DNA from 2 places in the Brevibacillus sp. YAE8 genome. Region 2 is predicted to be linked to the other one. Evidence: riboswitches for the same ligand, from Rfam matches in the RefSeq annotation. Region 2 holds a riboswitch; the other holds the start of a gene.

Region 1 (15,234 bases), on a different contig from region 2:
ACGGAGAAATACTCGATGCCATCGGCGAAGCAATCGGCAAAAAGCGGGTTCGCAAAGTGCACATCCCGCTCGCCTTCATGAAGCCTGTCGTCAACATGCTGGAGGGCTTCTCGTTTTTTCCGATCACCAACACGCAACTGACCATGCTGCTCGAAGGCAATGCCTGCCGCGACGGCCAGCGGCTGTACGACACTTTTCCTACTGAAAAAATCGCGTTTCGCCCAGGAATCTCTACTTACCTCCGATAGATAGTATTGGCTCAAGCAAAAGGGGCCTGTCCCCAACCAAACGCATGAATCCAGCCAACAGCCAGATGTTTTCACACAAAAAAAGGGGCGTCTCCAAGTCGGACAGTCGACTTATGGGACAACCCCTTTTTGCTTATTCATGCAGCGTTTTTTCCACGGAGCCTGTCTCTTTGTTTACGTGACGGGCGACGACGAAAAGATAGTCGGACAATCGGTTGAGATATTTGACGACTGCCGGATTTACCTGCTCTTGCTGCGCCACATGGACGGCTTTGCGCTCGGCGCGTCTGACAACCGTGCGGGCAATATGGAAGGCAGCGGCAGCGGGATGGCCGCCCGGCAAAATGAAGTTGGTGAGCATCGGCAGCCCTGCGTCCAGCTTGTCGATTTGCTCCTCCAGAAACGTCACATCCTCTTCGCCGATCGGCCAGCCTACTTTTTTCCCTTCCGGTGTGGCAAGCTCCGCGCCTACATGGAACAGCTTGGTTTGAATGATGTGAAACACATCCTGCAACTCCTGCCACGCCTCCGTTGCGGGCAACAGGGACAGGGCCAGCCCGATTTGCGAGTTGGCCTCGTCGCACGTGCCGTATGCCTCGACGCGATCCGCGAACTTCGGCACGCGCACGCCCGCCACCAGTGAAGTCTCGCCTTTATCCCCTGATTTCGTGTAAATCTTCATCCGTATCCCCCGCCTTTTTTCTTTGTCTGGAAAGTCTGGAAAGGTGCTACACCGACTCGCAAACGACAATCAATTCCGTGCTGCTCGCATCAAAAGGCGCTTTGGCAAAGTTGCCGTACCGCCTGGTCACCTTCAGCCCGTTCAGGCGCAAAAGGTGGTGAAGCTCGGTCGGAAAAATATAGCGCAGCGCAAAGCGTCCATTCACTCGTTCAACCACAGTGCCGCGCGCATCTGTGCGCTCGTACATGCGGGTCACTTCGCACAGTTGCTGGAAGTGGTCGTAGCGGGTGTAATCCCACATCAACACTTCTCCCCCGGACGGCAGTGGATACGTTCCGCGCAGCGACATCTTTTCATTTTCTTCGTAAAAATGATTGATTTTGGGCACAAACACGTTCATCGCAAGCTTTCCGCCAGGTGCCAGATGCTTGCGAATACAGCCGAGCGCCTTCATCTGCTCCTGAATGTGCAACAGGTGCAAAAACGAGCGGAACGGGATCATGATGAGCGAAAAAGTCTCGCCAAGATCGAAGCTGCGCATGTCTCCCTGAAGCAGCGTAAGCCCTGTGGTCACGCCTTGTTCTTGTGCCTTTTCCTGCGCGCGCGCCAGCATCTCCTGCGACAAGTCAATGCCCGTCACCTCGATCCCGGCCTGGGCGACCGGAATCGCGATTCTCCCGGTGCCGCAAGCAAGGTCGAGCACTTTGCCGCCAGCCTGCTTCGCTTCTTCCAGGTAAAAATCGACGTCGCCCGCAACGCCGCGCTGCGTCAAATCGTAGTAATCGGCCCATTGATACATATTGCTCATGCCGTCCTCCTATGCTTGCATTTCCTCGGAAGCCAGGTAAGCCATGATGAGCTTCGCCGTATTTTCCAGCGCTTCTTTGTGCGTGCGCTCATGGGAGTGGGAGGCGTCCACGCCAGGGCCGATCAGCCCGTGGACGATGTCGTACCCTGACCGCAACGCCGCGCTCGCGTCTGAGTTGTAATACGAGTAAATGTCTACCGCGTAGTTCAAACCGTTTTCTTTGGCCAGTCGGGTCAAATGGCTGCGCAAACCGTAGTGGTACGGCCCGGAGGAATCCTTCGCGCAAATGGAGACGCAGTATTCGTCTGTCGTCTGGCCGTCGCCGATCGCGCCCATATCCACCGCCAAATACTCCACGACGTTTGCCGGAATGCTGGAATTGCCGCCATAGCCGATCTCTTCGTTGTTGCTGATAAAAAAGTGCGTGGTGTATGGCAGTTGCTGTCCGGATTCGCGAAGCTCCTTCAGCACGCCGAGCAAAATGGCGACGCTCGCCTTGTCATCAATGTGCCGGGACTTGATGAAGCCGCTGTCGGTGACGGTCACGCGCGGGTCGAAGGAGACAAAATCCCCGACGGAAATGCCCAACTCCTGCACCTGCTCCCTGTTTGTCACTTTTTCGTCCAGGCGCACTTCCATGTTGACGTCTGTTCTTTCCGCCTTGCCTGCATCGCGGCCGTACACGTGGACGGAAGCCTTCGTGGACAAAATCGTTCCGGTGACGAGGCGGCCGCTCGCGGTTTCCACCGTGCAATGCTCCCCTTCAATTGCATTGAACTCAAAACCGCCGATCAAAGTCAGCTTCAAACGGCCGTTGCTTTTGATTTCCTTGACCATCGCGCCAAGCGTATCGACGTGCGCTGTCAGCAGGCGTGCCTTGTCGTCACGCGCTCCCGGCACAGTCGCTACAATCGCGCCTTTGTTCGTCCGCTTGTACTCGACGCCGAGCTGTTCCAGCTCCTGCGCTACCCACGCCATGACTTTGGCTGTGTTGCCGGACGGACTCGGGATGTTCGCCAATTGGCAAAAGGATTGAACCACATACTCTGTAGACACACTCATGAAATGCTCCTCCTCTATGTATCAACTCTGCCTGTCAGCCTTGCAGCTCTTCCTTGATGAATTGAAGCACTTCCTGTACGTGCCCTTTCACCTTTACTTTTGGCCAGACCTTTGCGATGTTTCCTTCCTTGTCGATCACAAAGGTCGTCCGCTCGATCCCCATGTACTCGCGGCCGTACATTTTTTTCAGCACCCACACTCCGTACGCTTCTGCCACCTCGTGCTCCGGGTCTGCCAACAGCGGAAACGGCAGCTCGTGCTTGGTAATAAACTTGTCGTGCGATTTGACTGAATCCGGGCTGATCCCGAGTACGACTGTATTCAGCTCAGCGAACTGCGGATGGTAGTCCCGGAAATCACACGCCTCTGTCGTGCAGCCTGGCGTCATGTCCTTCGGATAAAAATAAAGCACAACATTTTTCCCGCGGAATTGGGAAAGTGAAATCGTCTGATCCTGATTGGCCTGCAATGTAAATAACGGCGCGGCTTGTCCGCTTGCGATCATGCTCATCCCTCCGTAAAAATCACTTGTCTCATTTTACCACAAGCTTACAGGCACTTCATCCGCATATACGTTGCGCTTTCAATCAGAAAACGATAGAATTAATTAAGAAAAATAAAAAAATGGCCTAGTCAGTTGGATGGTGAGAATTGGCATGAAAGAGTTTTTTGAAGTAACCGATCCAGAAGCGCTTAAATCCCTTGCCATAGCAGAACGGGTTAAGATTTTAGAACTCTTCGAGGATTTGGAGCCGCGTACGGCCAAACAAATCGCTACGGAACTAGGCGAAAATGCTGCACGTCTTCACTACCACGTGAAGGAGCTCGTGCGTGTTGGTTTGCTCGAACAGGTGGATACCCGCGTCAAAGGTTCCATCGTTGAGAAATATTACGAGCCAGTCGCCAAGGTGATTCAGGTTAAGCTTCAGCTTATGATTGAGGAAAACGCACAGCAATTGAGTGACGTCATGTTCACTCCGTTTCGCACGACAGAAAAGGATCTCATGAGGACACTCAACCGCTTCGTGGCAAGCGATCAGGATGTTCGCAAGGAATACCAGAACACGTTTGCTTTTAACCTGACTGAATTTTATTTGAGCCAGGAAGAACGCAACCAACTGGTCGACGACATCAGCGATCTTTTGCAGAAGTACAAAGGCTTTAAAAACGAGCCGGGACGCCGCAAATTCAAGTTTTTCGACGTTCTGTTCCCGTTGACGCCTGCTGACCCGACTGACGATTCGGAAGAACCGTTTGAGGATGCAGACGATCAGGACAAGCCTCTGTAAAAAGCAGAGAACCACACCAGGAAAACCATCAAGAAAGATGGTTTTTCTTTGCTTTTCAGCCCAAAAGGAGGGTGGATGATGCGCACCATTCTGTTTGATTTTGACGGAACCGTCGCCGATACGCTCCCGCTCATCTTCACGGCTTTTCGCTCGACTTTTCAGCGCTTTTTGCAGGAGCATTACACAGACGAGCAAATCGTCGCGCTGTTCGGGCCGACGGAGACAGGCATTTTGCAAAACAGGCTGCCCGCACACGAGCATGCCGCGGCACTGGATCATTTTTTTGCCATCTACACGAGCGAGCATGCCCGGGTGCAAAACCCCGGGGAAATCGCCCGCATGCTGGAGCAGTTGCACGCGGCTGGAGTCCAGATGGGAATCGTCACGGGAAAAGGACGGAGAAGCGCAGATATTTCCTTGCGCGAGTGGGGACTGGAAACGTATTTTTCCGTCGTGATTACAGGCGATGACGTGAGCCAGCCAAAGCCGCACCCGGAAGGCATTTTTACTGCGCTGAAAGAGCTTGGCGCAACGGCCGGGGAGACGAGTTTTGTAGGCGACAGCGATGCCGACATCGTGGCCGGGCGTGCGGCAGGGCTTACGACGGTCGGGGTAGATTGGCTGCCCGTCACGCAAAAGGCCGGAAGCTTCGATCCGGAGCCGGACTACCGCTTTTCCGACGCACAGGTTTTTGCCGACTGGGTGCTCGGCCGCTAAGTTTTTCGCACAGGCAAAAAGGGAGTGCCCTCTTTTTCACGCGAGGGGCACTCCCTTGTTTTCGGTTCAAGCGTATGCGTTACCAGAACCGCCTAGTACGCCCGCCCGAACCAGACCGTATGCTTCGCCTCTTTGCCGCAGCAAATGCAGGCTGCTTTTTGGGCAGGCGGATCGAACGGAATGTTGCGGGAGGTAAATTTGGTTTCTTCCTTGACCTTGGCTTCGCAAGCGTCGTCTCCGCACCAGCCGGCCAGCACCCAGCCGCTTGGGCGGTTCTCGCTCTCGCAGTTGGCGATGTGCGCAGCCAACTGCTCCATCGTGTCGACGTCGAGATGAGAATGAGCTTCCCGGAAGGCCAGCGCTTTTTGGAACATGTTTTGCTGGATGTCTTCGAGCAGCTTCGCAATCGTCTGGGCAATTCCCGCCAGCGGCACGGTCACTTTTTCGCCCGTATCGCGGCGGGCCAGGATCGCCTGACCGTTTTCCACGTCGCGCGGCCCAAGCTCCAGGCGCAGCGGCACCCCGCGCATTTCCCATTCGTTGAACTTCCAGCCCGGCGTCTCTTCGCGCAAGTCGGCACGCACGCGAACCCCTGCCGCTTTGATCTCGTCGAAAAGCGGATCGAACGCCTCCATCACTTTTTCCCGCAGCTTCATCGGACCTACCGGAATCATGATGACTTGCGTAGGCGCCATCCGTGGCGGCAGCGCCAGGCCGCGGTCGTCGCCGTGCACCATAATCATCGAGCCGATGAGCCGCGTCGAGCTGCCCCACGAGGTCGTATGCACGTACTTGAACTGATTGTCGCGGTCCAAAAACTTGATCTCGAAGCCGCGCGCAAACTTGTCGCCCAAATAGTGCGAGGTGCCCGCCTGCACGGCTTTTCCGTCCTTCATCATCGCTTCGATCGAGTACGTGTCAACCGCACCCGCGAAGCGCTCGCTCGGCGTCTTTTGCCCTTTCCATACCGGAATCGCCAGCTCCTGCTCGACTACTTCGCGATAAATTTCGAGCATCTGCATCGTTTCCTGGCGCGCCTCTTCTTCTGTCGCATGGGCGGTGTGGCCTTCCTGCCAGAGAAATTCCGATGTGCGCAAAAACGGCATCGTGCGCTTTTCCCAGCGGAACACGTTGGCCCACTGGTTAATCAGGATCGGCAAGTCGCGGTAGCTCTGAATCCACTGGCTGTACATGTGGCCGATGATCGTCTCCGAGGTCGGGCGCAGGGCGAGCTTTTCCTCCAACTGTTCGCCGCCCGCTTCGGTCACCCATGGCAGTTCTGGGTTGAAGCCCTCGATGTGCTCTTTTTCTTTTTGGAAAAACGACTCGGGAATCAGCATCGGGAAGTAGGCGTTGCGATGTCCGGTTTCCTTGAACCGTTTGTCCATCGCCTCCTGAATCCGCTCCCACAGCTCGAAGCCGTCGGGCTTGAAGACGATGCAGCCGCGCACCGGGGTGTAGTCCATCAGGTCCGCCTTTTTGATCGCATCAATGTACCAGCGCGAAAAATCTTCCGACTGCGGTGTAATTTCTTTTACAAACGCTTTGTCCTCTTTCATCCTTCTACGCTCCTTTTTTCTTCGCATGAAATGCAAAAAATCCCCCATCCCAAAAGGGACGGAGGATTGACTTCCGCGGTACCACCCTGATTGACCATGGCTTGTGCCACAGTCCTCTTTTCCAACCCGATAACGGCGGGGCGACCGGACCAGCTCGTCGCTGGCGGCTTCAGGATGGGGTGCAGGTATGCCTCGTATCAGCCTTCCAGACTAGGGCCGACTCTCTGGAACAAGGGAAATAGCTGCGGGTCCTTTCATAGCCTTTTTCACAAAAACGGTTCGTTTAAGAACATATCTTAGCAAGTCGAAAGGCCGATGTCAATTTGTGGTACGCAGGGCCAGGCGAGCGCCCAGCTTGGCGTAAACAGGATAGGCGACCAAGGCGAGCACGACGCCTTTGAAAATGTTGAACGGCACAATGCCGACCAAGACGAGGGACCAGACGCTCGTCGCATTGAACATCGCAAGCAGCTCTGCCATCGGCATATGGTAGAGCACAGCGTAAGCCGGGAGCAGGACGTATGCGTTGGCGACAGCCATGACGACCGTCATCAGCAATGTTCCGAGCGCAAGCCCTGTCAGAAAACCTTTTTTGCCCTGGCCGCTGCGTTGCAGCAGGATAGCCGGCAAAATGAAGCTGGCGCCGGCAATCACATTGGCAATCTCGCCGATCACCAGTCCGTCTGCATTTTTAAACAGAAAGTGCAATGTATTTTTCAAAACTTCGATGATGATTCCGGCCACCGGACCGTACATAAGCCCGCCGATCAACGCTGGCAGCGTGCTGAAATCAAGCTTCAGAAAGCTCGGCATCAGCGGAACGGGAACCTCCAAAAATTGCAGGATAAAGGCAACGGCGGCCAGCATCGGAATCGTCACGATCCGCTGGGTTGCTCTGCGCGAAGAATGCAAGGCTGTTTCTTTCATGTGTACCATCTCCTCTTTGTTCTCCTTCTTTGAGGAATGGCAACAGTGGTCGTGCCACACGTGTTGCTACTCATACGCTTTGCCTGCGGAAACGCAAAAATACCCTGAGAAAGATTCTCAGGGCAGATTACAGGCGTATGACAAAGCATGTGCAGGAAACAGGTTCGCGAAACAAAAGGTGCTGATTTTGCATGCCCCTTTTGCAGCTTTTCCCGTTTGCACAGGCAAACAAGCACGTGCAGAAAACGTACTGTCGTCATCCTTCTCCCATCCAGACTGTACTGTCGGCTCTGGAATCTCACCAGATCCTGCACTCCGTCGCTTGCTAACAAGCTAGGGAGGCTCGCGGGCTTAACGTGCTCGTGGCACGCTCACCGCCGGTCGGGAATTGCACCCTGCCCCGAAGGAATTGTGTAGTTGTCTATTGCATATTATACTGCGCTTTTTTGATTTGACAATAGAGGAAACGGCTAAATCGACAATTTTTTATTGTTTTCCGATGAATTTAATAGGATATGCTCCTGGTCGCTTTGATCGGGTTGGTAGTTACCTTGACCAAAAAGAAATAGACCGCCCTTGAGTCCCAACTCCAGCGGTCTATTCTTCCAGAAATTTTGAGCCGAACCCCTTGAGGGAAGCTTCCATTGCACAGACCGCTCCGGTTGCCGCCGGACGGTCTTTTTTTCGCTTGTTACCTCTAATGTTACCATAACGAGCCGCAAATAAAAATATACATTCGGCCCCTCCAGCATCGAATCAGGCCGCGACTGCTACGAACCCGCTCCCCGATATTTGCTGACTCCCCAGTTCCAGACAAACAGGCCGAGGCCAAAGAAAACGACAGCCACGAGCGGAGTAAACGCCGCGTAGGTGTACCAGACTTCTTTGCGCAAAAAGTAGGCAGCCGGATAGACGCCGACGAAGGCAAACGGCAGTACATAGGTCAGCACGAAGCGGATAGCTTTGTTGTACACATCCACCGGATAGCGGCCGTACTGCTGAATGTTGTAGATCATCGGGGCGATTCCCGTCCGTGAATCGGAGAAAAAGCTGACCGCCGCAATCGCTGTGTACACGCCGCCGTAGATGAGAGCGCCGCTCACGACCAGCCCGATGAAGATCAGCGGGTCGTACCAGTAAAACGACAGGTCGAGCTGGATCGCCGCATAGCCCATAATAATCAGGCCCGTGATGATGCCGAAAATGCGGTCCGGCGCGATGGATTCCAGACAAACCTGCGCCAGATTGTGAATCGGCCTGGTCAGGATGCGATCCATTTCGCCCCGGATGATGTAGCGCTCGTTGAAGTCCCAAAAGCCGAAAAACATCGAGAACAGCGCATACGGCACCAAAAAGAACCCGTAAATGAAAATGATTTCGTCCCGCGTCCAGTCTTTCATCATCGGGACGTGCGTGAACACGACGATGATGAACACGAGGTTAATCAACTCGGAAACGAGGTTGGACACAAGCTCCCCGAGAAAGTCAGCCCGATAGGCAAGCCTCGTCTTGAAATACTGGCCCAGGTAGTCGGCAAAAATGCCGATAATATGTTTCACGTTTTGCATCGTCTACCCTCCTTGCACGACCAGCCGATTTCGGGCCATACGCCACAAAACCAGGATGGGGACCAGAATGACAACCATCCAGATCGCCTGAAAGCCGATCAATTCCCAGGCCCGTCCAGGGGTAATCGCTCCGGTAAAAATCAGACTCGGATAGTAGTTGACGGCCTGAAACGGCAGAAAGCCCATGACGGTCTGCGCCCAGCCGGGAAAAAAGCTGATCGGCAGCACGAGGCCGGACATCAGATCGACGACGACCCGCTTCGCCCGCATCATCCCGTCGTTGCGGAACAGGAAAAACGTGAACAGACCCGTCAGCAGGTTAATCTGCGTATTAATGAGAAAAGCGAACATCAGACTGAGCAGGTACAGCCCCCAGCCGGTCGCGGTCGCCGGGAAGTGAAAGGGAATAATCAGGCTGATGAGAAAAATCCCCGGCCCCGCGAAAAACAGAAAGCGGAAAATCCCTTCCCCGAACGCCTGCGCCGTTTTCACCGACAAGTAGTTGTAGGGACGGATCATTTCGATGGCGACCTTGCCCTCGCGAACGTCCTGGGCGATCTCCGTGTCAATGTTGTTAAAGTAAAAAGCGCGCGACATCCAGGCGATCGCCACGTAGGAGGTCATCTGCTCGACCGATAGCCCGCCAAGCTGCTGCTGGTCGCCGTAGATGGCGCCCCACAAAAAGTAGTAGGCCCCGATGTTGATCGCGTAAATGATGATGCCGCTGTAGTAGTTCACCCGGTAGGCGAGCATGGTCAAAAACCGCATGCGGATCAGTTCCATGTAGAGCCTATGCATGGTCCCGCACCTCTGTATCTACCTGGTAAATGTTGCGGACGATGTCCTCTGTGCTCGTCTCCATAATTTTCACGTCGCTGACCTCGAACGACGACATAACCGTGGACAGGACGAACGGCAGCATTTCCTGGCTTTGCGGCACCTTGACGCTCAGGGTGAAGTCGTTTTCCTGCGTGACTTCGCACGGCATTTCGCCGAGTGTCTGGCGCAGTTCGGCTGCGGAGGTGCGCTTTTTCATCTGGAAGGAAATCTCTGTGCCATTGCCCCACTTTTCCTTCAGGTCGCTGAGCAGGCCGTCGAAGATCAGCTTGCCTTTGTCCATGACCAGCACCCGTTTACAGAGCGCCTCGATGTCGGAAACGTCGTGCGTGGTCAGCAGGATGGTCATGTTTTCCGTCTCGTTCAGATTGCGCAAAAACTCGCGGATTTTTTGCTTCACCAGCACGTCCAGCCCGACTGTCGGCTCGTCGAGGAACAACAGCCGCGGCTTGTGGATCAAGGAAGCCGCTACCTCGCAGCGCATCCGCTGGCCGAGGCTCAGCTTGCGCACCGGCTGGCTGACGAACGGGCTGATTTCCAGCTCCTCGATCAAGCGCGCGAGCCACTTTTCGCCCTCTGTCTCGTCGACCTTGTAGACGCTTTTTAGCAGGCGAAACGACTCCAACGGGGACAAATCCCACCAAAGCTGTGAGCGCTGCCCGAAGACGACGCCGATGGAGCGCACGTATTCCTCGCGCTGTTTGAACGGGACGTAGCCGTTGATGACGATCTCGCCGTCGCTCGGGGTCAAAATGCCCGTCAGCATCTTGATGGTCGTCGATTTCCCGGCGCCGTTTTCCCCGATCAGGGCGAACATCTCGCCCTCTTCCACGGTGAAAGAAAGGTCATTCACCGCTTTGACTGTCTTGTACTCGCGGCTGAACAAGTCACGAAAAGCACCCCCGAGGCCGGATCTGGCCTGGTGGATGCGGAACTCCTTTTGCAAATGCTTCACTTGGATCATGGAAAACCGTCCTTTTTGGCTTGCTTCAAATAACAACTGTTAGTGTATACGAGCATGTGAAAATGTGCAAAAGGCAAACTGTAGCAAACTATCAGCGCAAAAACAGGACAATCCCTGTCTTGTCGTCCGACTTTTTGAAGCGGGGGTAGCGAATGCATTCCGGGTCGCTGTTTTCCAGCGCAATCAGTTCATCTGCATAGCGCTGCAATCCTTTGCGGAAGATCGGCAGCGCCGTTTCCTCCCAGCCTGGCTCGTCACCGCCGAAAGCAGCCGGCATGAAAAGTCCATCGGTTGCCAGCACCAGCGCTTTTACCCCCGCCCGGTTAACCCGTCCATACTCCACAAAATCCGCGCAGGCGGGATCGCCGTTCAAAACACCGTAGCCTCCTGGTTCATTCGCCTGGTAGCGGTTATGAATCAGGATCTCCATACATCGCTCGCGCAACTCGACGCGGGTGGACAGCCCCTCGCGAATCCCTGCTTCCCAGCTTGCCAGTGCCTGTTGCTCCAGCAAGCGGACTTGCGGGTAGGTCAGCGGCCGCACCGCATCGTCCTCGTAGACGGCAAAAATCATACAGTCTCCGCTCTGGGCGTATTCGAGGCAGTTGTCTTTCACGCGGACGACCGCGCACGCCGCTCCCCACAGCGCTTCTTTTTTCGCCAGATCGACGCCGCCTTCGCGCATCTGCTCGCGCAATTGCTCGTTTACGCGCGCCAGGTAATCGGGCAAAACCGCATCGTGGGGCATCGCCTCAAGCTGCCTTTTCACCAACTCTGCCGCAATCGCTCCTCCGGTTTGCCCGGCCCGGTTTTCGTACGGAACAAGCGACGACACGCCGTCAATCACCGCGTACACCTGCCCGGTCTGGGAAATCACATAGGCTTCCTCATTGGTATTGCCGCTTCCTTTGATGGAGATGCACTCAAGTTTCATGGTGAACTACCGCCTTTTATGTGTAGTGATTTGCTTGAAAATTGTATCATTTTTCCTTTTTTCCAGCTATAGCTCCCCATCCATATTCAGGTGTCTTTGGCTGTGTTAAGATAATGAAGGACTTTTTCGAAAAGAAAAGAGGGAAAAACGCATGAAACGTGAACGATCCGCGCTGCTGCACGAACAAGCCATGGATGTCATTCTCGGTGGGGTAAACAGCCCTTCCCGTTCTTTCAAGGCCGTAGGCGGGGGAGCGCCCGTGACGATGGAGCGTGCCCAGGGCGCGTATTTCTGGGACGTGGACGGCAACCGATATATTGACTATTTGGCGGCGTATGGCCCGATCATTACAGGCCACGCCCATCCGCATGTAACCAAAGCGATCTGCGAAGCGGCGGCGAACGGCACGCTGTACGGGACGCCGACTCCGTGGGAAGTAACTTTTGCCAACATGATCCGCGAAGCGATCCCGTCGATGGAGCGCATCCGCTTCAACAACTCCGGTACGGAATCCGTCATGACGTGCATTCGCGTGGCTCGTGCCTACACCGGACGCGTGAAAATCATCAAATTCGCGGGCTGCTACCACGGGCACTCCGATCTCGTGCTCGTCGCGGCAGGCTCTGGACCTTCCACGCTGGGCATCCCGGACAGCGCCGGCATTCCGCAAAGCATCGCCAACGAAGTGATTACCGTTCCGTTCAACGACATCGGCGCGTTTGCCGAAGCGATGAGCAAGTGGGGTAGCGAAACAGCGTGCGTGCTGGTCGAGCCAATCGTCGGCAACTTCGGTATCGTCACGCCGGAGCCAGGCTTTTTGGAAGAAGTAAACCGCATCGCGCACGAAGCAGGTGCGCTCGTTGTGTACGACGAGGTTATTACCGCATTCCGCTTCTGCTACGGCGGGGCGCAAAACTTGCTGGGTGTAACACCTGACCTGACCGCGCTCGGAAAAATCATCGGCGGCGGCTTGCCGATTGGCGCGTATGGCGGACGCCGCGATATTATGGAGCAGGTCGCGCCGCTCGGTCCAGCCTACCAGGCAGGGACAATGGCGGGCAATCCCGCTTCCATCCGCGCCGGAATCGCTTGCCTGGAAGTGCTGAAGCAGCCTGGCGTGTACGATGAGTTCGAGCGACTCGGTGCGCTTTTGGAAAAAGGCATTCGCGACGCGGCGAGCAAGCACGGCGTCACCATTCAGCTCAACCGCGTCAAAGGAGCTATGGCGGTTTACTTTACGGACGAGCCAGTCCGCGACTACGATGCCGCGCAAAAAGCCGATGGCGAGCTGTTCGCCCGCTTCTTCCGCCTCCTTTTGGACGAAGGCATCTGCCTCGCGCCTTCCAAATACGAGGCGTGGTTCATCACCACCGCTCACACGGAGGACGACATCCGGGAAACGATTGCGGCTGTCGACCGCGCCTTCGCCCAGTTGAACGCGTAGCTTGGCGAAAAATGTGTGCGCCTGACGGCAAGACAAGCATTGCCAAGCCCGCTCCCCTGCTTTTTGGAGATACTAACGACTGCACGAGAGTATCATCGCGAGGAGGCGATCTAGGTGTCAAAAGGCGAAAAGACGTACCCGCAAGCTCCGGAAAAGACGCTGGATTCCAAAGCGAGCAGCAAGATGCTCGAAGTCGTCGGCTTCCAAAATCCGCGCAAGACCGAGCATCACAAAACGCAAAACCACGATCGCTAGGCGTGCCAGGCAGACACATTCCCGCCAGAGGATGTGTCTGCTTTTTTTATGCTTTTGCCCGTTTGGTCCAGCACATATAAGTCGACGATGATATTGTCAAGATTGGTCAGAGATTGTACAATAAAAATAGTGAAACTGCCATGACACTTATTCGTATACATGGATATGGGACAAAATGTGTAAGGAACTGCTATTGTGCATATTTCGTAGATAAAAACGAGGAGTGAGTGCTCAATGTTTTTTCACCCGATGGATTTTCTGATTCTCATTGCATTCGGACTGTCGCTCTGGGCTCAATTCCGCGTAAAGGGAACCTTTAACAAGTACGCGGAGGTCCCTACTTCCTCCGGCCTTACCGGGGCGGAAGCGGCGCGGCGGATGCTCGATGCAAACGGCTTGACCAACGTTCCGGTCGAACATATTCCGGGCACGCTGACCGACCACTACGATCCGATGTCCCGTGTGGTTCGCCTGTCTGATCCTGTCTACTTCGGCAACTCCATCGCATCGTTGTCCGTTGCTTGTCACGAAGTCGGCCATGCCATCCAGCACAAAGTATCGTATCCGATGCTGGTAGCGCGCCACCGCATTTTCCCGGTGGTCAACCTGGTATCCGGTGTTGCGCCGCTCTTGCTGCTCGCTGGCTTCTTTTTCAAAATGACGGGTCTGCTATTGATCGGGATTATTTTCTTCTCCGGCGCTGTTGCCTTCCAGCTCATCACGCTGCCAGTCGAGTTTAACGCGAGCAGCCGTGCCAAAGAGCTGATGCTGAAAATGGGCTTCATCCGCAACGAGGAAGAACGCGGAGCGAGCAAGGTGCTCGGCGCCGCCGCTCTGACCTACGTGGCAGCCGCTCTGATCTCTGTTCTCGAGCTTGCCAAGTACATCATGATCTTCAGAAGCTCCGACGACTAATCGCAGGTACAAAAAAACGTTTACTACGACAGACAAAAGGTACAGCCTCTTCCACAACGGGAGGCTGTACCTTTTTATGTTGACTTGCGTTACAATGGGACGGGAGGTTTTGTACATGCGCATCGGGATTATCGGATTAGGAAGCATGGGGCAAATGCTTGTGAAGTCGTTTTGCAAAAGCGAAGCGATCCAGCCGGAAAACGTGCTCGTCTTCAACCGGACGCAAGCAAAGGCAGACAAGCTGCAAGCGGAATACGGCGTGACCGTCGCGGCGACCGCGCAAGCGCTATGCGAGCAGGCGGAGCTGATTTTCCTCTGCACGAAGCCGCTTGACGTCTTGCCTGTTTTACGCGGGCTGTCGGTTGCTGCCGACAAGCATATCGTCTCGGTCGCTGCCGGGGTCAGTATCGCGGATGTGGAAACCGTCCACGCCGGGCCAGTCAGCAAAGTGATTCCGACCGTCACTTCCTCGGAGCTGCACGGGGTATCGCTGCTGACAAACAGCGGCAAAGTGAGCGCCGAACAGCGCGAGCATCTGCTTACTCTGCTGTCTGCCATCGGCACGGTACAGGTGGTTACCGATGCCGAAATCGAGACGGCGACGATTTTGAGCAGCAGTGCGCCGGGACTGATCGCGGGGATTCTCGATTCTTTCGCCCAGGCGGCTGTTCGCAAAACGCCGGAGCTGGGGATTGAGGCAGCCCGCAGCATCCTCGTGGAGACGATGCTGGGAACGGCTTTGCTTTTGAAAAACGAACAGCTTGGCTTCGACCAACTGATCGAGCGCGTCGCTACCAAAGGCGGAATTACCGAGGAAGGGCTGCGCGTCCTCGACAAAACCTTGCCGGGCGGCTTTGACGAGCTGTTTGCCATGACATCGTCCAAGCACGCCGCGCTGAAGGAGCTTGTACAAAAACAGGTCGGAGAACACAGCGACGAAAAGGAGTAATCAGACATGATCGTAGGTTGGATTGGCTTGGGCAATATGGGCGTACCGATGGCGGGCAATCTGCTGGCGGCAGGCT
Region 2 (15,234 bases):
GGGCATGGACGAGGAAGAGCTGTTTCACATGCTGGCTACGTACATGATCGAAGTGATGAAGCGCAAGGTCGCGATGGAGGATGAACAGTTCCCGGCACCGCTCGTGCATTGAATGCGCCGCTTGGCGGCACACACTTTTGGCTCCTGTGTCATAGGATGGTAACGCAAAAGCAGGAGAGAAAAGGAGGGAGCGGGATGGTCGAAGTACAGCCTATCCACTTTCCGGAAGGGACGGCGATCGCAGTCACCGTGCGGCTGCCCAAGACGACATTGCTTGCGGTGACGACAGACAAAGGCTACATCATGTGCGGGGCATTGGACGTGGGCTTGCTGAATGAACGGCTGGCCAGCCGCGAAATTATTGCGGGCAGAGCCGTCGGCGTCAAGACGATCGACGAGCTGCTGGACGCGCCGCTGGAATCCGTGACGACGACAGCAGAGGCGCAAGGAATCACGGCCGGCATGATCGGGCGGGAAGCCGTCGTCAAAATGCTGTAGCATACACAGATAACGATACACGCTGAAACAAGGACGCCTTTGTCGATGAGACGAAGGTGTTTTTTGTGGGCGCGATTTCTTGGGAGCTAGAAATTTTTTCATGTAGAATTACGTCGAATCACGCTATAATAGGGGTACTCTGATGAAAGGCGAAGGTTGGAAATGAGACTGAAATCCATTCATAAATGCCAGCCGGGCGACAAGCTTGCCCGTTCCATCTACGCAGAAAACGGAACGGTACTCGTTGGGGCGGGAGTAGAGCTGACCCAGCGAATGATCGAGCGCCTCAAGAGCAAGAACATCAACAGCCTGTACATAGAAGATACTCGCACGGACGATATCATGGTGGATACAGTCATTTCCGAAGGCACGCGCAGACAGGCGATGTCCATTATTCACGATACGTTTCGCAGTGTTCAGGAAGTGCCGCAAAAATGGCAGCAACTGTTAACGGACAAAAATCTGGGCCGCCAGTTGAGGCAAGTCATGTCGGCTGTCGCTGACGAACTGAAAGGCAGCAAATCAGCCATGAACCTGCTCGCCGACGCATGCGCCTTCGATAACTACATTTTCAGCCATTCCTTCAACGTCGCGCTCTACAGTACGGCACTGGCGATCAACACAGGCTGTACGGAAAGAGAGATTTTGGATATCTCCATCGGCGGCATGCTGCACGACATCGGCAAGATGCACATTCCGGATGAAATCCTGAAAAAGCCGGGCCGCTTGACGACAGAAGAGTTTGAAGTGATGAAAAAGCATGCCGAAATCGGCTTCGAGATGCTGCGCAGGCAGGACGACATCCCGCTGCTCGCCGCGCACTGCGCCTTCCAGCACCACGAGCGCTGGGACGGCTCCGGGTACCCGCGTCATCTGAAAAAAGAAGAGATTCACCCTTTTGGCCGCCTGATGGCCGTCGCTGACGTATTCGACGCCTTGACCTCGCATCGCGTCTACCGCCGGGGGATGCTGCCGCACGAAGCGATGGAAGTGCTCTATTCCGGGTCAGGCGTATTGTTTGACCAGTTATATGTCGAAGCTTTGCGCGACACGATTGCGCTCTACCCGGTAGGCTTGAGCGTGACGCTCAACACAGGCGTATCCGGCGTGGTTGTGGATTCCAACAAAGGCATGCCAAGCCGGCCCATCATCCGCATCTTGGTCAATGAAGAAGGGCAGGATCTGGCGCAGCCGTATGAATGCGATTTGTCGAAAATGCTTTCGCTGATGATCGTGGCGTGTGGCGACCTCGTCTAGCCAGTTCACAGCCACTCTTTTTTCTTGAACAGGATGAACATCGTCAAGCCGATCGCCGCCATGCAGCCAAGCACGATGTAGTAGCCGTAAGGAGAGTGCAGCTCCGGCATGAAGTCGAAGTTCATGCCGTAAATCCCTGTGACGATCGTCAGCGGCATGAAAATCGTGGTCAGGGCGGTAAACACGCGCATGATATCGTTTGCCCGCCCGGCGAGAGCTGCCTGGTAGGCTTCGCGCAAGTTTCCGATCAAGTCGCGAAATGTCTCGAAGTTTTCCACGATCTTGCTCGCATCCTCCAAAATATCGCCAAAGTACTTCCGCAGCTTCGGCCGAATCAGCGGGAGTTCTTTTTTGTGCAAGGCATCAATCAAATCCCGTTGCGGCACGAGCATTTTTCGCGCGTACAAAATCTCGCTGCGCAGCCCGATGATCTGGTCGAGGTGGGATTTGCGGGTGTTCATCAAAATTTCCTCTTCCAGCGCTTCAATCAAGTCCTCGATTTTTTCCGTCACATCAAAATACCGATCCACAATCTGATCGACGAGATGATACAAAAAAGTGTCCGGGTGGTTCACTTCTTTTTCCCGGACGATGGGGAGCATGGAAGCGAACTCTGGCGCTTCCTGCTTGGTCACGGTAATGATCGCATGGCTGCCGAGAAAAATATTGATCTCCCGCAGGAAAATGTCCTGATTGTGGAAGGCGATGCCGTTTAGCACCATGAAATAATGGTCGTCGTATAGTTGCAGCTTGGGCCGCTGCTCTTCTTCGTCGATGCAGTCCTCGACCGCGAGCGGGTGAAGCCCGAACAGCGGCTGCAAAATATCGAGGTCGAAGGGAGAAGCGTCAATCCAATAGAAGCCTTTTCCGGGCACTGCGACAGCTTCCTCCACGTCATCTATTTCCGTTATGAGGCCGTTTTCGATCAGTCGTATCTTCATGCGTGCATCTCCTGCCAGTAGAGTGAGGGGATGGCGGCAGACGTGGCAAAATACGTGTGAGAATCAGCTCATAGGCAGAGCGCAGCGCTTCGCGGCTGGGGGGAGCCTGTGCGGCCCGCCGTTTTTTTGGCGTATCCACCCTTGTCTCGCCTCCTTGTTTGGCTGTCATTCTCATACGTATGACAATCGGCTCGTCTGCTTGCCAGAGACGGTCAACGTTCTTTGGAATAGTGTACCGCACTTTCCTGCATCTAGCCATTTTGGAAACGGGGCAGTTTTCGCAAAAATAACGGCATGGCCTGGCGATTTTTCTAACATACTACGAACGATAGCGAAAACGTAAAAAGGTGGATGCATATGTGGAAGGGTAAACGAGTAGGGATGGCAGCCGTGCTGGCGTGGGGGTTGATCGCGGGAGCAGCAGGGCAACCGGTTAGCGCTCGGGAAGCGCGCCAGGTTCAGCCGCCGCCGAGCGTGTATGAGGAAATTCAGATCAAACGGCAAGATGTCACAGGAGACGGGCGTCCGGATGTCGTGACGCTGCTCGGCCACCGCTTTGCCGCTGACAGCCCGTACTATGAAAAGCTGAAGGTGATGGTGCAAGATCCGGTGGCGAAAAAGACGGTGTTTTTTACGACGCCGTATGGCGGGTATCAGCCGGACATGGCTTTTTGCGATTTCATCGGAAACGGCACGAAACAAATTTTGCTCCAGGCGCCGACGGGCGGCAGCGGCGGAACATCGGAGTTTTACCTGTTTGGCAACAAGGACAACAAGCCTGTCGTTTTGCCGGTGCCGCAGCCGCTGACGATCACCGGTTCGTACCAGGACAACTACAAAGTGCCGATTCACATCAAAGAGACGAACCATACCACCGTTCTCGACCTGACTGACCGCAAAAAAATATACGACGAAAACGGGGTGTACAAGGACGGAAAGCTGCTGACGCCGACCGAGGTGATGCCGAACAGCTTCAGCGTGCTTACGCCTGTGGACGAGAACCGCGACGGCGTCTGCGAGCTGAAGGGCGTGCAGCGGGTGAGCGGCGTAGCCAACGCCGACACGATTGCCTACGTCGAGTCGCTGTGGAAATGGGACAAGACGGGCTGGAAGCTGCAAAAGGCAGAAGTGAAAAAAGCAGAGATGTAGAGCGTGGAGGGGGCCTTCCTTTTCAAGAGAAAGGGCGCTCTCTTTGTTTGGGGCGTGGTTTACACGATAGAAGAATCGGGTATATAATTAAAAGGATATGCCAATTGGAAATTATTCGTTTACTCTACCTAATATGGTTAGTCCAGCCATTTTTTATTCGGTAAAAAGGAGTTCGGCGTATGAGTACATGTCCATTTTCCAGCCTGTTTGGATTGAAAGGAAAAGTCAAAAAGGAGTCGTTTTTCCAGGAGCGCAAGGAACAGGGAAAAGTACAGCTTCACGGGCAAACCACCCTCTCCAGGCAACTGGCGCTGATCCATCTGACAGAGGAGGACTTGTCGATTGTCAAAGCGCTTCAACCGCTTATCGTTCGCAATATTGACAAAATTGTAGACTTCTTTTATTCGAATATTGAAACTGAACCACTGCTCATGAGCATTGTGGACAAAAACAGCACCATTGCCAGACTGAAGGGCACACTGACCCGCCATATCACAGAGATGTTCAACGGCTGTATCGACGCCGCGTACATCGAGCAGCGCAGCAGGATCGCCATCATTCACATGCGGATCGGACTGGAGCCGAAATGGTACTTGAGTGCGTTTCAAAATTTGTTCATATCCATTATGGATATTCTGCATAAAAACATCGCGGACAAGGATGAGTTCGTGCTGGCGCTCACTGCGGTGAGCAAAATTCTCAACATCGAGCAGCAAATCGTGCTGGAAGAATACGAGAATGAACATGAGCGTGTTCGTCGCGCCGAGCAGGCCAAAAAGGACGAACTGCGGGTTTTGCTGACCAATTCCGCGCATGAGCTGGCAGCCGTCTCGGAGGAAAACAGCGCGTCCGTCGAGCAACTGACGGAGCAGTCGCGCGAAGTGCTTCGCTACGCCGAAAACGGCACGGATTTTTCCAGCAAGGCGCAGGAGCTGTCCCGGGAGGGCAAGGAAAAGCTGGAGAAGCAGCAGGAGCAGATGGGGCTGATCCAGCAGAGCGTGAAGCAAATTTCCGAAGAAATGAACACGCTGGAGGACAACGCGGAAAAAATTCGCGGAATTGTCGACGTGGTGACGGCGATTGCCGAGCAGACCAATCTGCTGGCGCTCAATGCGGCGATCGAAGCCGCGAGAGCCGGAGAGCAGGGGCGAGGCTTTGCGGTCGTAGCCGACGAGGTGCGCAAGCTGGCCGAGCAGACGAAAAAATCGGTATTCGGCGTGCGGGAGCTGATCGAGAAAACGAATCAGCAAACGACTGTCCTGTCATCGGTCGTGCTGGAAATCCAGGGGCTCGTGAAGTCGAGCACAAAAATGACGGACGAGACGAATGCGTTTTTCGAGGGCATTATCAACGCTGTCTCCGACAGCAAGGAGCAGAGCTCGCACATTCAAAAAGAGCTGGAAAACTTCTTCAAGGTCATGGAGGATATGAACCAGGCTGTGGCGCAAGTAGCCAGCTCCGCGGACGAGCTGTCGGAGATCACGGAAAATTTGTAGGCGAAGAAAAAACAGTACGGCCGTCGGTGGGGGGGCGTACTGTTTTTTTCATGAGCGTGTGTTCGTTGCGTCAGGTCGCAGAAGTGGTCGGGTGATACTGCCGGGAGTTTTGCAGCGGCGGCGTGTAGACGTTGAGCGAGTACACCGGCGCGTCTGTGTTGTTGCGGATGGCGTGAATTTCGCCGGGGGCGACGTAGTAGCAGTCTCCGGCGCTGACATGGGTTGTCTGGGCGCGAAACACCTCTCCCTCGCGATCGGCAGGAAGGTAGACGACATTGGTGAGCGTCCCGGAAATGATCCATTCCCAGCCAAAGGAATCGCCATGGTTGTGCGGGACAGACTCCTGCATGCTGGGCAGATGGATCAGGACGACTTCGACGTGCGTCGTCTGGTACAAAATTTTGCGTCCGTAGGGGAGATGTTCAGGCTGGGGAATGTGGGACGCGATATCTTCTGGGCAGAGCGAAAGGGAAACGAGCGCCTGCCTCAGCTCAGCGTGACTGGGGAAAACGAGGGAGCCAAATGCTTGTTCCAAACGTTGCAAATTCATGACAAACCTCCTGAGGCGAAAAGAGATCTTCCCCTTACCATATGAGAAACAGTTGCAGTCTGACGTAGGGGAAGCGCGTTTTTTTGCGAAGGCCAGTCAAACGATTTGGCGTGACAAGGCAGCTTGCTTCGCTCTATCATGGGGATACGGCAGTTGGTGCCGCACGAAGACGGTGAGGGGACGGCCCCCGTCAAAAGTGATTGTCCAAGTTCAACAATGGTTTGTACCCAACTCAACACATGAGGAGGCATGCGCATGTCAACTGCCACAATCAGTGTACGCACCCTGTAGCGGGGGGCGTCTGTCCGAACCGCCTGCGACTGACAGGAGGTTTGGCACACATGAACGTAAAACATTACTTGTACGTCAATGCGCTGTCTTCGCTTGGCTCGCGAATGGATTTGATCGCGTGCAGCGCGTTGATTTTCACATTTGAGCATAGCGCCTTTTGGCTGACGGCCTTTTTTGTCGCCCGTCAGGTAGGCGGCATGCTGTTCAGCCCGTTTGCGGGCATGCTGGCTGACCGGATGGACCGCAGGCATGCCATGATCGCAAGCGATATCGGAGCAGGACTTGCGCTTCTCGCAATCATCGCTGCTCCGCATCCGTATGTCGTGGTTGCCGCAGCGTTTCTCAAAGGCATGCTGTACACGCTGTTTACGATCAGCTTTCAGGCTTCGCTGCCGCAGATGTTCGGGATGGAGCGGCTGGTGTGGGTGAACGGGCTCAAGGTGCGCCTGGAATCGCTCGTAGGCATGGCGGGCTTTGTGCTGGGGGGCTTTTTGACTGACCGTGTTGGCTACGCGCTCGTCATTGGCGCAGATGCAGCCAGCTTCTTCCTCTCGGCTTTGCTCTTGACCCGGATGCGCTGGGAGAGCCGGGCATGGCCGAAAAGCGGGGCGGCTGGCGAGCGCTCTGCCGGAGACAGCGGGGGGAAGCAAAAGGAGCGTGGCATGCGGGCAGCCGTCAGGTATTTGCAAAGCGCGCCCGTATTGCTTGCCATCAGCCTGCTGGCTGCGCCGCTGTCGATCAGCACGGCTTCGCATAACTACGGTTTGCCGTTTTTGGCAGATCAGATTAGCCACGGGGACGCGACCTTGCACGGGATGATGTGGTCAGTCATGAGTGTCGGCGGCCTGCTCGGCGCTTATCTGGTGGCGCGCATTCCCGTTGTGCCTTGGCCTGGGATGCTGGGGGCGCATTGGCTCCTGGCTGTGTTCATCGTGCTTGCGTTTGCCGCCGACGGTGCGGTTTGGGCGCTGCTTTTGCTCGCGGGCGCGGGGCTTTTTGGCGGAGCGGCTCAAGTATTGGAGAGCACGCTGTTGCAGCAGGCCAAAAACGAGGTGCGCGGCAAGGTGCTGGGGGTACAGGGCTTGTTTAGCCGCAGCGGGTTTTTTGTCGGATTTTTGGCGGCGCCCGCGATTTCCGCTGTCTTAGGATTGGCAGCGATGGTCGCCGTCGCGCAGGCGCTTTTGGCTCTGGCACTGCTCGGTCTGGGATGCTATGTGCGCAAGGCACAGCAAGCGGGCGGCGCTCGTCGCGGGTAGTCTTTTTTCCCGTCACTCACCATAGGATGTACCAATTGGGAGGTGACGGGAGTGGCTATATTTCGACCCCGTCGGCGTTGGAGAAACCCGCTTTCCCGAACGAAAGCGTTTTTGATCGCGCTGGTGATTTTTTTTGTGCTGTCGATTCAGACGCTCGTTTTTTTGCAGCATCGGCTGGAGCCGACACTGTTGATCCTGGCTACTCAAAAAGCAGAGCAATTGGCGAAGGAAGCGATTACGGATGCGGTCACCAAGCGGATTTCCCAGCAAGGCGTCGACTTCAACCAGATCGTGAAGATCGAGAAGAACAACGAGGGGCAAATTCAGGCGTATCAGTTCAACTTCAAGGAGTACGCAAGAATTGTCGGCGAAACCACCTCGCGCGTCCAGAACAAGCTCCAGGAGTTCGAGACGGAAAAAGTGGACCGCACGATTCCGCTTGGCCTGGCGACAGGGAATACGTTTCTGGCGCAAATGGGGCCGAACTTGCCCGTGACCTTCGTGCCGATCGGCTCTGTGAAAACGAAGCTGGAGACAGAGCTGAAGGAGGCGGGCATCAACATGGTGCTCGCCACGGTCTACATTTTCGTAGAGGTCGACTTGCGCATCGTCATTCCGTTTGCGACCGAGGAGCAGACGGTTACGACGAAAATCCCGATCACGCACTCCCTCATCATCGGCGACGTGCCGCAGTATTTGTACAACAATCCGGAAGGCAAGCCGGATGTGCCGCGTGCGCCCATGGAAGGTATGGACGACAGCCCGTAGAAGGCGCGGCGGAAACGAAAAAAAGCGGCAGCGTGCGAGCTGTCGCTTTTTTCATGGAGATGGCTGCCCTTGCTTACTGCTCCGCCCAGGTGGCAGTCAGCTCGATGACGCCTTCCTGGCCGCTGAGCGGGCCGCCGATCATCGACCAGGACTGTTTTTTCTCGACGTTGCCTCCCTGAATAATGATGTTTTAGTCGTCGATGGTTTGCCCGGCGTCAGAGAGGTTTTGCGTCTTGAAGTAGTCTTTGTACAGCTTGGTTACGGCTGGCATGCTTTCCTTTGTGCTGAAAATGAGCAGGACAGACTTTTTGCCGTCTTTCATTTCGGAATGCGAGGTGCTAATTTCGGCGACCTCCGGGAGCGGGAAATCGGCTGGGAGATATTCCGGCCGCTTCTGTTCAGAGGCAGGCTGGGCAGCAGTGTCGCCGGAAGTTTGCTGGGTCGGCTGTTGCGCAGTCTGCTGTGCTGGTTGCTGCGCTGACTGTTGCGGTGTTTGCTGTTCCGCTTGCTGTGCTGGTTGATCCACTGAAGCTGGCTGGCTGCACGCACTGATCGCCACTGCTGCGAAGAGCGACAGAGCGACGTGCGCCCACGCTTTCTTTTTCATCACGTATCATCAGCTCCTCTTCATCATACGTAGAAAATATTACTATGTCATTTTTGGTTCTCCATATGGAAAAAGTCTTGTTTCCAGCATTCGGAAATCGGGGGAGCAGCTTGTTTGCTATACTGAAAAAAGCGGCTTGCGAGCGCAAGAGATGGGAACGGACCGAAGACGAGGGGGCTGGAAAGGAAATGAACAGACGCTTTGCAACAGGCATCATTTTTGACATGGACAATACGCTGCTGCACTCGAAGATCAATTTTGCGGAAATGAAGCGGGCAATTTTTCAGTTGTGGACGGAGCATGGTCTGATAGAGCCGACCTTCGACTGGCACAGCCATACCGCCTCGCAACTAATCGAGCTTGGCCGAAAGTCGGGCAGGCTGACCAGCCAGCTCGAACAGGAGATGTGGGGAGCCGTCACGGCAATCGAAAAGGCGGGAATGCACGAGGCTGTTCTCGAGAACCATGCCCAGGAAGTACTCGCGCAGCTCATGGAGCGGCATCATTTGTTCATTTTGACCAACAACGCCTACGCTGCCGCAGAGGAAGCGCTGCACCAAACCGGTATTGCGGGCTGCTTCGAGAAGATTGTGGCGCGCGAGCAGATGACGACCTTGAAGCCGCACCCGTCCGGGATTCATTACATTCGCAGGCAGTATCCCGATATGCCTGCTTCGGCCTGGACGATGGTCGGGGATTCCTGGATTGACGGAAAAGCCGCGCAGGACGGGGAGGTGGCGTTTATCGCCTACCAGGGACATGCGCAAGACATGGAGCGCCATGACGTGGCACCGCAAGCGTACATTGCGGATTTGCGCGAGCTGCTGACTATGTTGTAACAAAGCTTGCAGGCAGGAGAAAAACACTTCTGCCTAAAAAAATGACAGCGAACGTGAAAAATGTGCTATACTTTGCCTAACTGAATACCAGCCTTCAGGGTAGGGTGAAATTCCCGACCGGCGGTAATGACGAACGCACGTCTGAGCCCGCGACTCGCTATCGCAGTTGGATAGCGACTGACTTGGTGCAAATCCAAGGCCGACGGTAAAGTCCGGATGGGAGAAGGTATTGGCATAACCTCGGAGCTGTTTTTTCAAAAACAGGCATTTGCGAGGTTTCTTTCCCTACGCCCTGAGCATGTTCTCACGGGCGTTTTTTGTTCCGCAACTTCATAGCGAAAATCTTCAGGGCAAGGTGAAATTCCTGACCGGCGGTAATGGCGATGGCGAACCATCGTCTGAGCCCGCGACTCGTGGACCGTGACGGTTTGCGACTGATCTGGTGCAACTCCAGAGCCGACGGTAAAGTCCGGATGGAAGAAGAGCTGACTGCGCTTTTTGGCATCGTTATTTTTGCAAAAAACGAATGCGAGAAGGCTTCTTTCCCTGTGCCCTGAAACGCTTGAGGTTTCGAGGGCTTTTTGTTTTGGCTGGAATCCAGGCAGGAAAAAGGAGGTTTTACATGGAGCAGGACAAGCGGTTCATGGCATTGGCGCTGGAGCTGGCGCGCTCGGCCCACGGCCAGACCAGCCCCAATCCACTGGTCGGTGCAGTCCTGGTGAACAACGGAGCAGTTGCAGGCATGGGCGCGCATTTGCGTGCCGGGGAGCCGCATGCGGAGGTGCATGCGCTGCGCATGGCAGGGGAAAAGGCGGCTGGCGCTACTTTGTACGTGACGCTGGAGCCGTGCAGCCACTTCGGAAAAACGCCCCCTTGCGCCGATGCGGTAGTGGCGGCGGGGATTCGCCGGGCTGTGATTGCGACGCTGGACCCGAATCCGCTCGTGGCTGGAAAAGGCGTGGAGAAGCTGCGCGCCGCAGGAGTGGAAGTGCTCGTCGGGGTAGGCGAAGCGGAAGCGAAAAGGCTCAACGAGGTGTTTTTCCACTACATCACGACGAAGCGCCCGTTTGTGACGGTGAAAACGGCGAGCACGCTGGACGGCAAAATCGCTTCGGTCACAGGACACAGCCGCTGGATCACGGGCGAACGGGCGCGCGCGGAGGTGCACGAACTGCGGAGACAGCACGATGCGATTTTGGTCGGGGTAGGAACCGTTTTGGCGGACGATCCGCTTTTGACGGCCAGACAAGGGGAGCAGTTGTATGGGCGGCAGCCTGTGCGGATCGTCCTGGACAGCGAGCTTCGCACGCCACTTGCAGCGCGCGTGATCGAAAATGCGGATGCGCCGACCTGGATTTTCACGACAGAGGCGGCTCCGCCAGAAAAGCGTGCGGCATTGGCGGCAAAAGGCGTCAGGCTGTTTGTGGCAAGCGGACAAATTTCGGTGGAAAACGTACTGGATACGCTGGGCGAGTGCGGGATTACTTCGCTGCTGGTTGAAGGCGGGCAGGCAGTGAACGGGGCGTTTTTACAGGCGCGCGCGATTCAGAAGATCGTCAGCTACGTGTCGTTGAAGCTGATCGGCGGAAGCGGCGCGCCCACGCCATTTGGCGGACCGGGCTTCGCCACGATGGATCAGACTGTCCGGCTTGCGGATGCAACTGTCGAGCTGCTGGATGAGCAGGACGTGCGCATAAGCGGTTATCCGCTATGGGAAAAGTAGCTGGAAGCAGGTTTTCCGTTTTCTGCGCATTCGCGCCAGAGAGCAGCAGTCGCCAGACGACGGGAGCAAATTTTTGTTCAGCAAGCACAAAGAGGAGGAAAAGGCCGATGTTTACCGGACTGGTGGAGGAAGTCGGAACGTTGGAATCCAGCACAGGCAACGGGCAGGCGAGTCGGCTGGTCATTCGGGCGCAGCGGGTGCTGGAAGGCGTCAAGCTCGGCGACAGTATCGCCGTCAACGGGATTTGCCTGACGGTCACGTCTTTTTCGGCTCGGCATTTTAGCGTAGATGTCATGCCGGAGACGATGAAAAAGACAACCCTCCGTCACCTGCGCACAGGCCAGCGGGTCAATCTGGAGCGGGCGATGCGGCTGGGCGACCGCTTTGGCGGGCATATCGTCTCCGGGCATATCGACGGAACGGGCACGATTTTGTCCCGAGAGCCGCACGCCAACGCTGTGCTGTTTCGCATCGAAGCCGCGCCGGAGCTGTTACGATACGTCATCAGGCAAGGCTCGATCTGCGTCGATGGCATCAGTCTTACGGTCGTGGACGTTGCCGATGCGCATTTTTCGGTGTCGATCATCCCGCATACGCTGGCAGCAACCAGCCTGCACGATCGGCGCGCGGGCGATCAGGTGAACCTGGAGACAGATATTATCGGCAAGTACGTCGAGCGGCTTTTGGGCTATCGCGGCAAGCCAGCAGGCGGCAATCAGACCGAAGCAAAAGGCGCGAAAATCAGCATGGCTTTTTTGCAGGAAAACGGATTCGTTTGAACGAGGAGGGACAAGCCCATGTTTCATCGCATAGAAGAGGCGCTGGAAGATTTGCGCCAAGGAAAAGCCATCATCGTCGTGGATGACGAGGATCGGGAAAATGAAGGGGACTTCGTCTGCCTGGCGGAAGCGGCTGCGCCGGAGATGATTAACTTTATGGCGACGCACGGGCGCGGTCTTGTCTGCGTCCCGGTGACGGAGGAACAGGCCGCGCGGCTTGCGCTCACCCCAATGGTCAGGCACAACACGGACAAGCAAGGGACGGCGTTTACCGTGTCGATTGACGAGGTGAGCACGCATACAGGCATCTCGGCGCAGGAGCGTTCGCAGACCGTGCTGGCGATGCTGGACGAGCGGAAGACGGCAGAGGACTTTCGCAGGCCGGGGCATATTTTTCCGCTGATTGCGAGAGCCGGGGGCGTTTTGCGGCGGGCGGGCCATACCGAAGCGGCGGTGGACCTCGCCCGGCTGGCGGGGAGCGTGCCCGCAGGTGTCATTTGCGAAATCATGAACGAGGATGGCTCGATGGCGCGGTTGCCGCAGCTCGTGGAGATCGCTCGCCGCTTCGACTTGAAGCTGATTACGATTGCCGATCTGATCGCCTACCGGATGCGCACCGAATCGCACGTGCGAAAAGAAATCGAAGTGAGCCTGCCGACGAGCTATGGCGATTTTCGGATCGCCGCCTATACGAACGAGCTGGACGGCAAAGAGCACGTGGCGCTCATCAAGGGCGAGATTGATTCGGCCAAGCCCGTTCTCGTCCGGGTGCATTCCGAGTGCCTCACAGGAGATATTTTCGGGTCCCACCGCTGCGATTGCGGCCCGCAACTGCATGCTGCGCTGGAGCAGATCGAGGCGGCGGGCTCCGGCATCCTTTTGTACATGCGTCAGGAAGGCCGCGGCATCGGGCTTATTAACAAGCTGCGCGCCTACAAGCTGCAGGAGGAAGGGCTGGATACGGTGGAGGCGAACGAAAAGCTCGGATTCCCCGCCGATCTGCGCGATTACGGCATCGGGGCGCAAATTCTCCGCGACCTGGGCGTGCAAAAAATGCGGCTTTTGACCAATAACCCGCGCAAAATCCGGGGGCTGGACGGCTACGGGCTGAAGGTGGAGGAACGGGTGCCGCTGCAAATGCAGGCACATCCGCACAACAAACGGTATTTGTCGACCAAACAGGAGAAGCTGGGACACCTGCTTCATTTCAAAGGCTAAGGAGAGTGGAGAAGATGAGAACATTTGAGGGACATTTGGTAGGAACGGGCTTGCGCGTAGGGATTGTAGCAGGAAGATTTAACGAGCTGATCGTCAGCAAGCTGGTAGGCGGTGCGCTCGATGCGTTGAAGCGCCACGGCGTAGAGGAAGACAACGTAGACGTGGCCTGGGTGCCGGGCGCTTTTGAAATTCCGTTGATCGCGAAAAAAATGGCCGAGTCGGGGCGCTATGACGCGGTTGTGACATTGGGCGCGGTCATCCGCGGAGCGACTCCGCACTTCGACTACGTCTGCAACGAAGCAGCCAAAGGCGTCGCCTCGCTGTCGCTTTCCACCGGGATTCCGGTCATTTTTGGCGTGCTGACGACGGACAACATCGAGCAAGCGATTGAGCGCGCCGGCACAAAAGCGGGCAACAAAGGCTGGGAAGCGGCAACGGCAGCGATTGAAATGGCGAACCTGTCCAAGCAGTTCGCCTAAGCGACACGAATCGCTTGTCTGGGTGCGAAACGGGGGCTGCGGCTCCCGTTTTTTCGTTTGCCCGAAAGCACACATAGATCCCATTCTTGATTCATGTTATTTGGCTGATATTTTTTGTGAATGAAGTGCTAAACCAATGAAGGAAAGTAAAGGGAATGCCTGGTAGGAAGAGTAATGTAATTTTTTTTGTGTAAATGGGTTTTTAACAGGTGAATAGTTACGTCAACGGCTTTACATGGAGGAGCGGGCATGATAGATTCGTTAGCCATGCTATGCATGGTTGACTGGCATCGCCCAATCGCAAGGAATCATGCCCGCAGAGGCTCCATGTCAGGCCGACCTAACAGCCTCTTTATGCGGACAGTTCCCCTTGCAAGCGGCTTCCAAAATGGATGGCCAGTTGCGATATACATTCTTTCCAGCACCGAAGTGGCATGGTTCATTTATTTGATGCCTCCATGGTTGCCAGTTAGATAATTTTCCGTAAGGCATCGTCAGCATTATGTTTGGCATAGCCTAAATGATCGTCCATTTCCGCTTCAAACAACTGCTGGATGGTGTCACGGAAGAGGTTCTTGAGCATCTCATGAACGTCCTCGATGGCTCGGCAATCTTTCGCTAATGCTTTGATCGTCATGGTTAACGCCCGATGTATTCAAAAATAATGATATAGAGGACAAGGAGAAGTAAGAAACTAATTATGGATACTGTTTTAGCGGTTTTAAATCTTGTATTGTTTTTTTCAGTTAATGCTTTCATTACTTCAATAAGATTCCATATGAATGATAACGCTACGATAACCATTATTGATAGGTAGAATGATAAGTAGAAAATTTTCAAAAGTAATCACTCCCCAAAAAAGTTGGCCAATTATTGTTTCTGATTGTAATAAATTCACCATAACTAAAACTAGATCCTCTCTTACTTTGGGGAGGATCTAGTTTTAGTTATATAGATTAGTATCGAAACACAATACCGAAGTCTTCAACCTTAGTAACTGATGCCGGTTCAATAGCAAAACCTGCTGGATAGACAGCAAAGGCAACAGATCCCAAAGTCCAAGTTTGATGACCATATTCAAATTTTATGTTTACTGTACCAGACTCATTTTTTTCGACGTATACATATTGTGATATATACCCTTTGTGAGCATTATTACTTGGCATTGCTTCCAAATCAATTTTCGATCCTACGCCAACACCAGGATCCCAATCATCAGGGGTAGTATAGGTTGAACAACTCCATTTAGCTGAAGTATTGTTGTCAGGTCTATAACAATATCTGTATTCATGCTGCTGAACTTTTCCACGTGATGACATCGGGAGGAAGCATTTTGATGTAACTGGAAAACCAATACTCAAGCCGTCTGTAAGTTCCCATTCA

The links. A riboswitch is a leader RNA that binds a small molecule or an ion and turns the genes downstream of it on or off. The one in region 2 is predicted to bind FMN.
Region 1: it holds a riboswitch for FMN, as region 2 does, so the genes downstream of both, AC27IT_RS26380 (ECF transporter S component) here and ribD (bifunctional diaminohydroxyphosphoribosylaminopyrimidine deaminase/5-amino-6-(5-phosphoribosylamino)uracil reductase RibD) in region 2, are expected to answer to the same signal.

Annotation. Positions count from the first base shown of each region.
Region 1 is NZ_BAAIYG010000044.1:5,909-21,142, forward strand. Features, by position in the region: gene AC27IT_RS26340 (complex I NDUFA9 subunit family protein) at 1-248, shown strand, start outside; gene AC27IT_RS26345 (cob(I)yrinic acid a,c-diamide adenosyltransferase) at 382-930, opposite strand; gene AC27IT_RS26350 (class I SAM-dependent methyltransferase) at 977-1,738, opposite strand; gene AC27IT_RS26355 (M42 family metallopeptidase) at 1,748-2,800, opposite strand; gene bcp (thioredoxin-dependent thiol peroxidase) at 2,835-3,305, opposite strand; gene AC27IT_RS26365 (winged helix-turn-helix domain-containing protein) at 3,457-4,089, shown strand; gene AC27IT_RS26370 (HAD family hydrolase) at 4,168-4,806, shown strand; gene proS (proline--tRNA ligase) at 4,899-6,365, opposite strand; gene AC27IT_RS26380 (ECF transporter S component) at 6,684-7,292, opposite strand; FMN riboswitch at 7,548-7,704, opposite strand; gene AC27IT_RS26385 (ABC transporter permease) at 8,063-8,860, opposite strand; gene AC27IT_RS26390 (ABC transporter permease) at 8,864-9,658, opposite strand; gene AC27IT_RS26395 (ABC transporter ATP-binding protein) at 9,651-10,661, opposite strand; gene AC27IT_RS26400 (protein phosphatase 2C domain-containing protein) at 10,753-11,595, opposite strand; gene AC27IT_RS26405 (glutamate-1-semialdehyde 2,1-aminomutase) at 11,747-13,039, shown strand; gene AC27IT_RS26410 (hypothetical protein) at 13,154-13,294, shown strand; gene AC27IT_RS26415 (zinc metallopeptidase) at 13,529-14,209, shown strand; gene AC27IT_RS26420 (pyrroline-5-carboxylate reductase family protein) at 14,325-15,158, shown strand; gene AC27IT_RS26425 (NAD(P)-dependent oxidoreductase) at 15,165-15,234, shown strand, end outside.
Region 2 is NZ_BAAIYG010000011.1:82,759-97,992, forward strand. Features, by position in the region: gene AC27IT_RS15245 (DUF6154 family protein) at 1-112, shown strand, start outside; gene AC27IT_RS15250 (YunC family protein) at 196-498, shown strand; gene AC27IT_RS15255 (HD-GYP domain-containing protein) at 661-1,755, shown strand; gene corA (magnesium/cobalt transporter CorA) at 1,761-2,696, opposite strand; gene AC27IT_RS15265 (hypothetical protein) at 3,054-3,845, shown strand; gene AC27IT_RS15270 (globin-coupled sensor protein) at 4,025-5,341, shown strand; gene AC27IT_RS15275 (cysteine dioxygenase) at 5,412-5,891, opposite strand; gene AC27IT_RS15280 (MFS transporter) at 6,233-7,438, shown strand; gene yunB (sporulation protein YunB) at 7,481-8,206, shown strand; gene AC27IT_RS15290 (hypothetical protein) at 8,239-8,385, shown strand; gene AC27IT_RS15295 (hypothetical protein) at 8,397-8,813, opposite strand; gene AC27IT_RS15300 (HAD family hydrolase) at 9,002-9,652, shown strand; FMN riboswitch at 9,739-9,884, shown strand; FMN riboswitch at 9,990-10,141, shown strand; gene ribD (bifunctional diaminohydroxyphosphoribosylaminopyrimidine deaminase/5-amino-6-(5-phosphoribosylamino)uracil reductase RibD) at 10,275-11,375, shown strand; gene AC27IT_RS15310 (riboflavin synthase) at 11,483-12,154, shown strand; gene AC27IT_RS15315 (bifunctional 3,4-dihydroxy-2-butanone-4-phosphate synthase/GTP cyclohydrolase II) at 12,173-13,372, shown strand; gene ribH (6,7-dimethyl-8-ribityllumazine synthase) at 13,387-13,851, shown strand; partial or broken gene AC27IT_RS15325 (IS256 family transposase) at 14,204-14,350, opposite strand; partial or broken gene AC27IT_RS15330 (IS256 family transposase) at 14,345-14,488, opposite strand; gene AC27IT_RS15335 (hypothetical protein) at 14,808-15,234, opposite strand, start outside.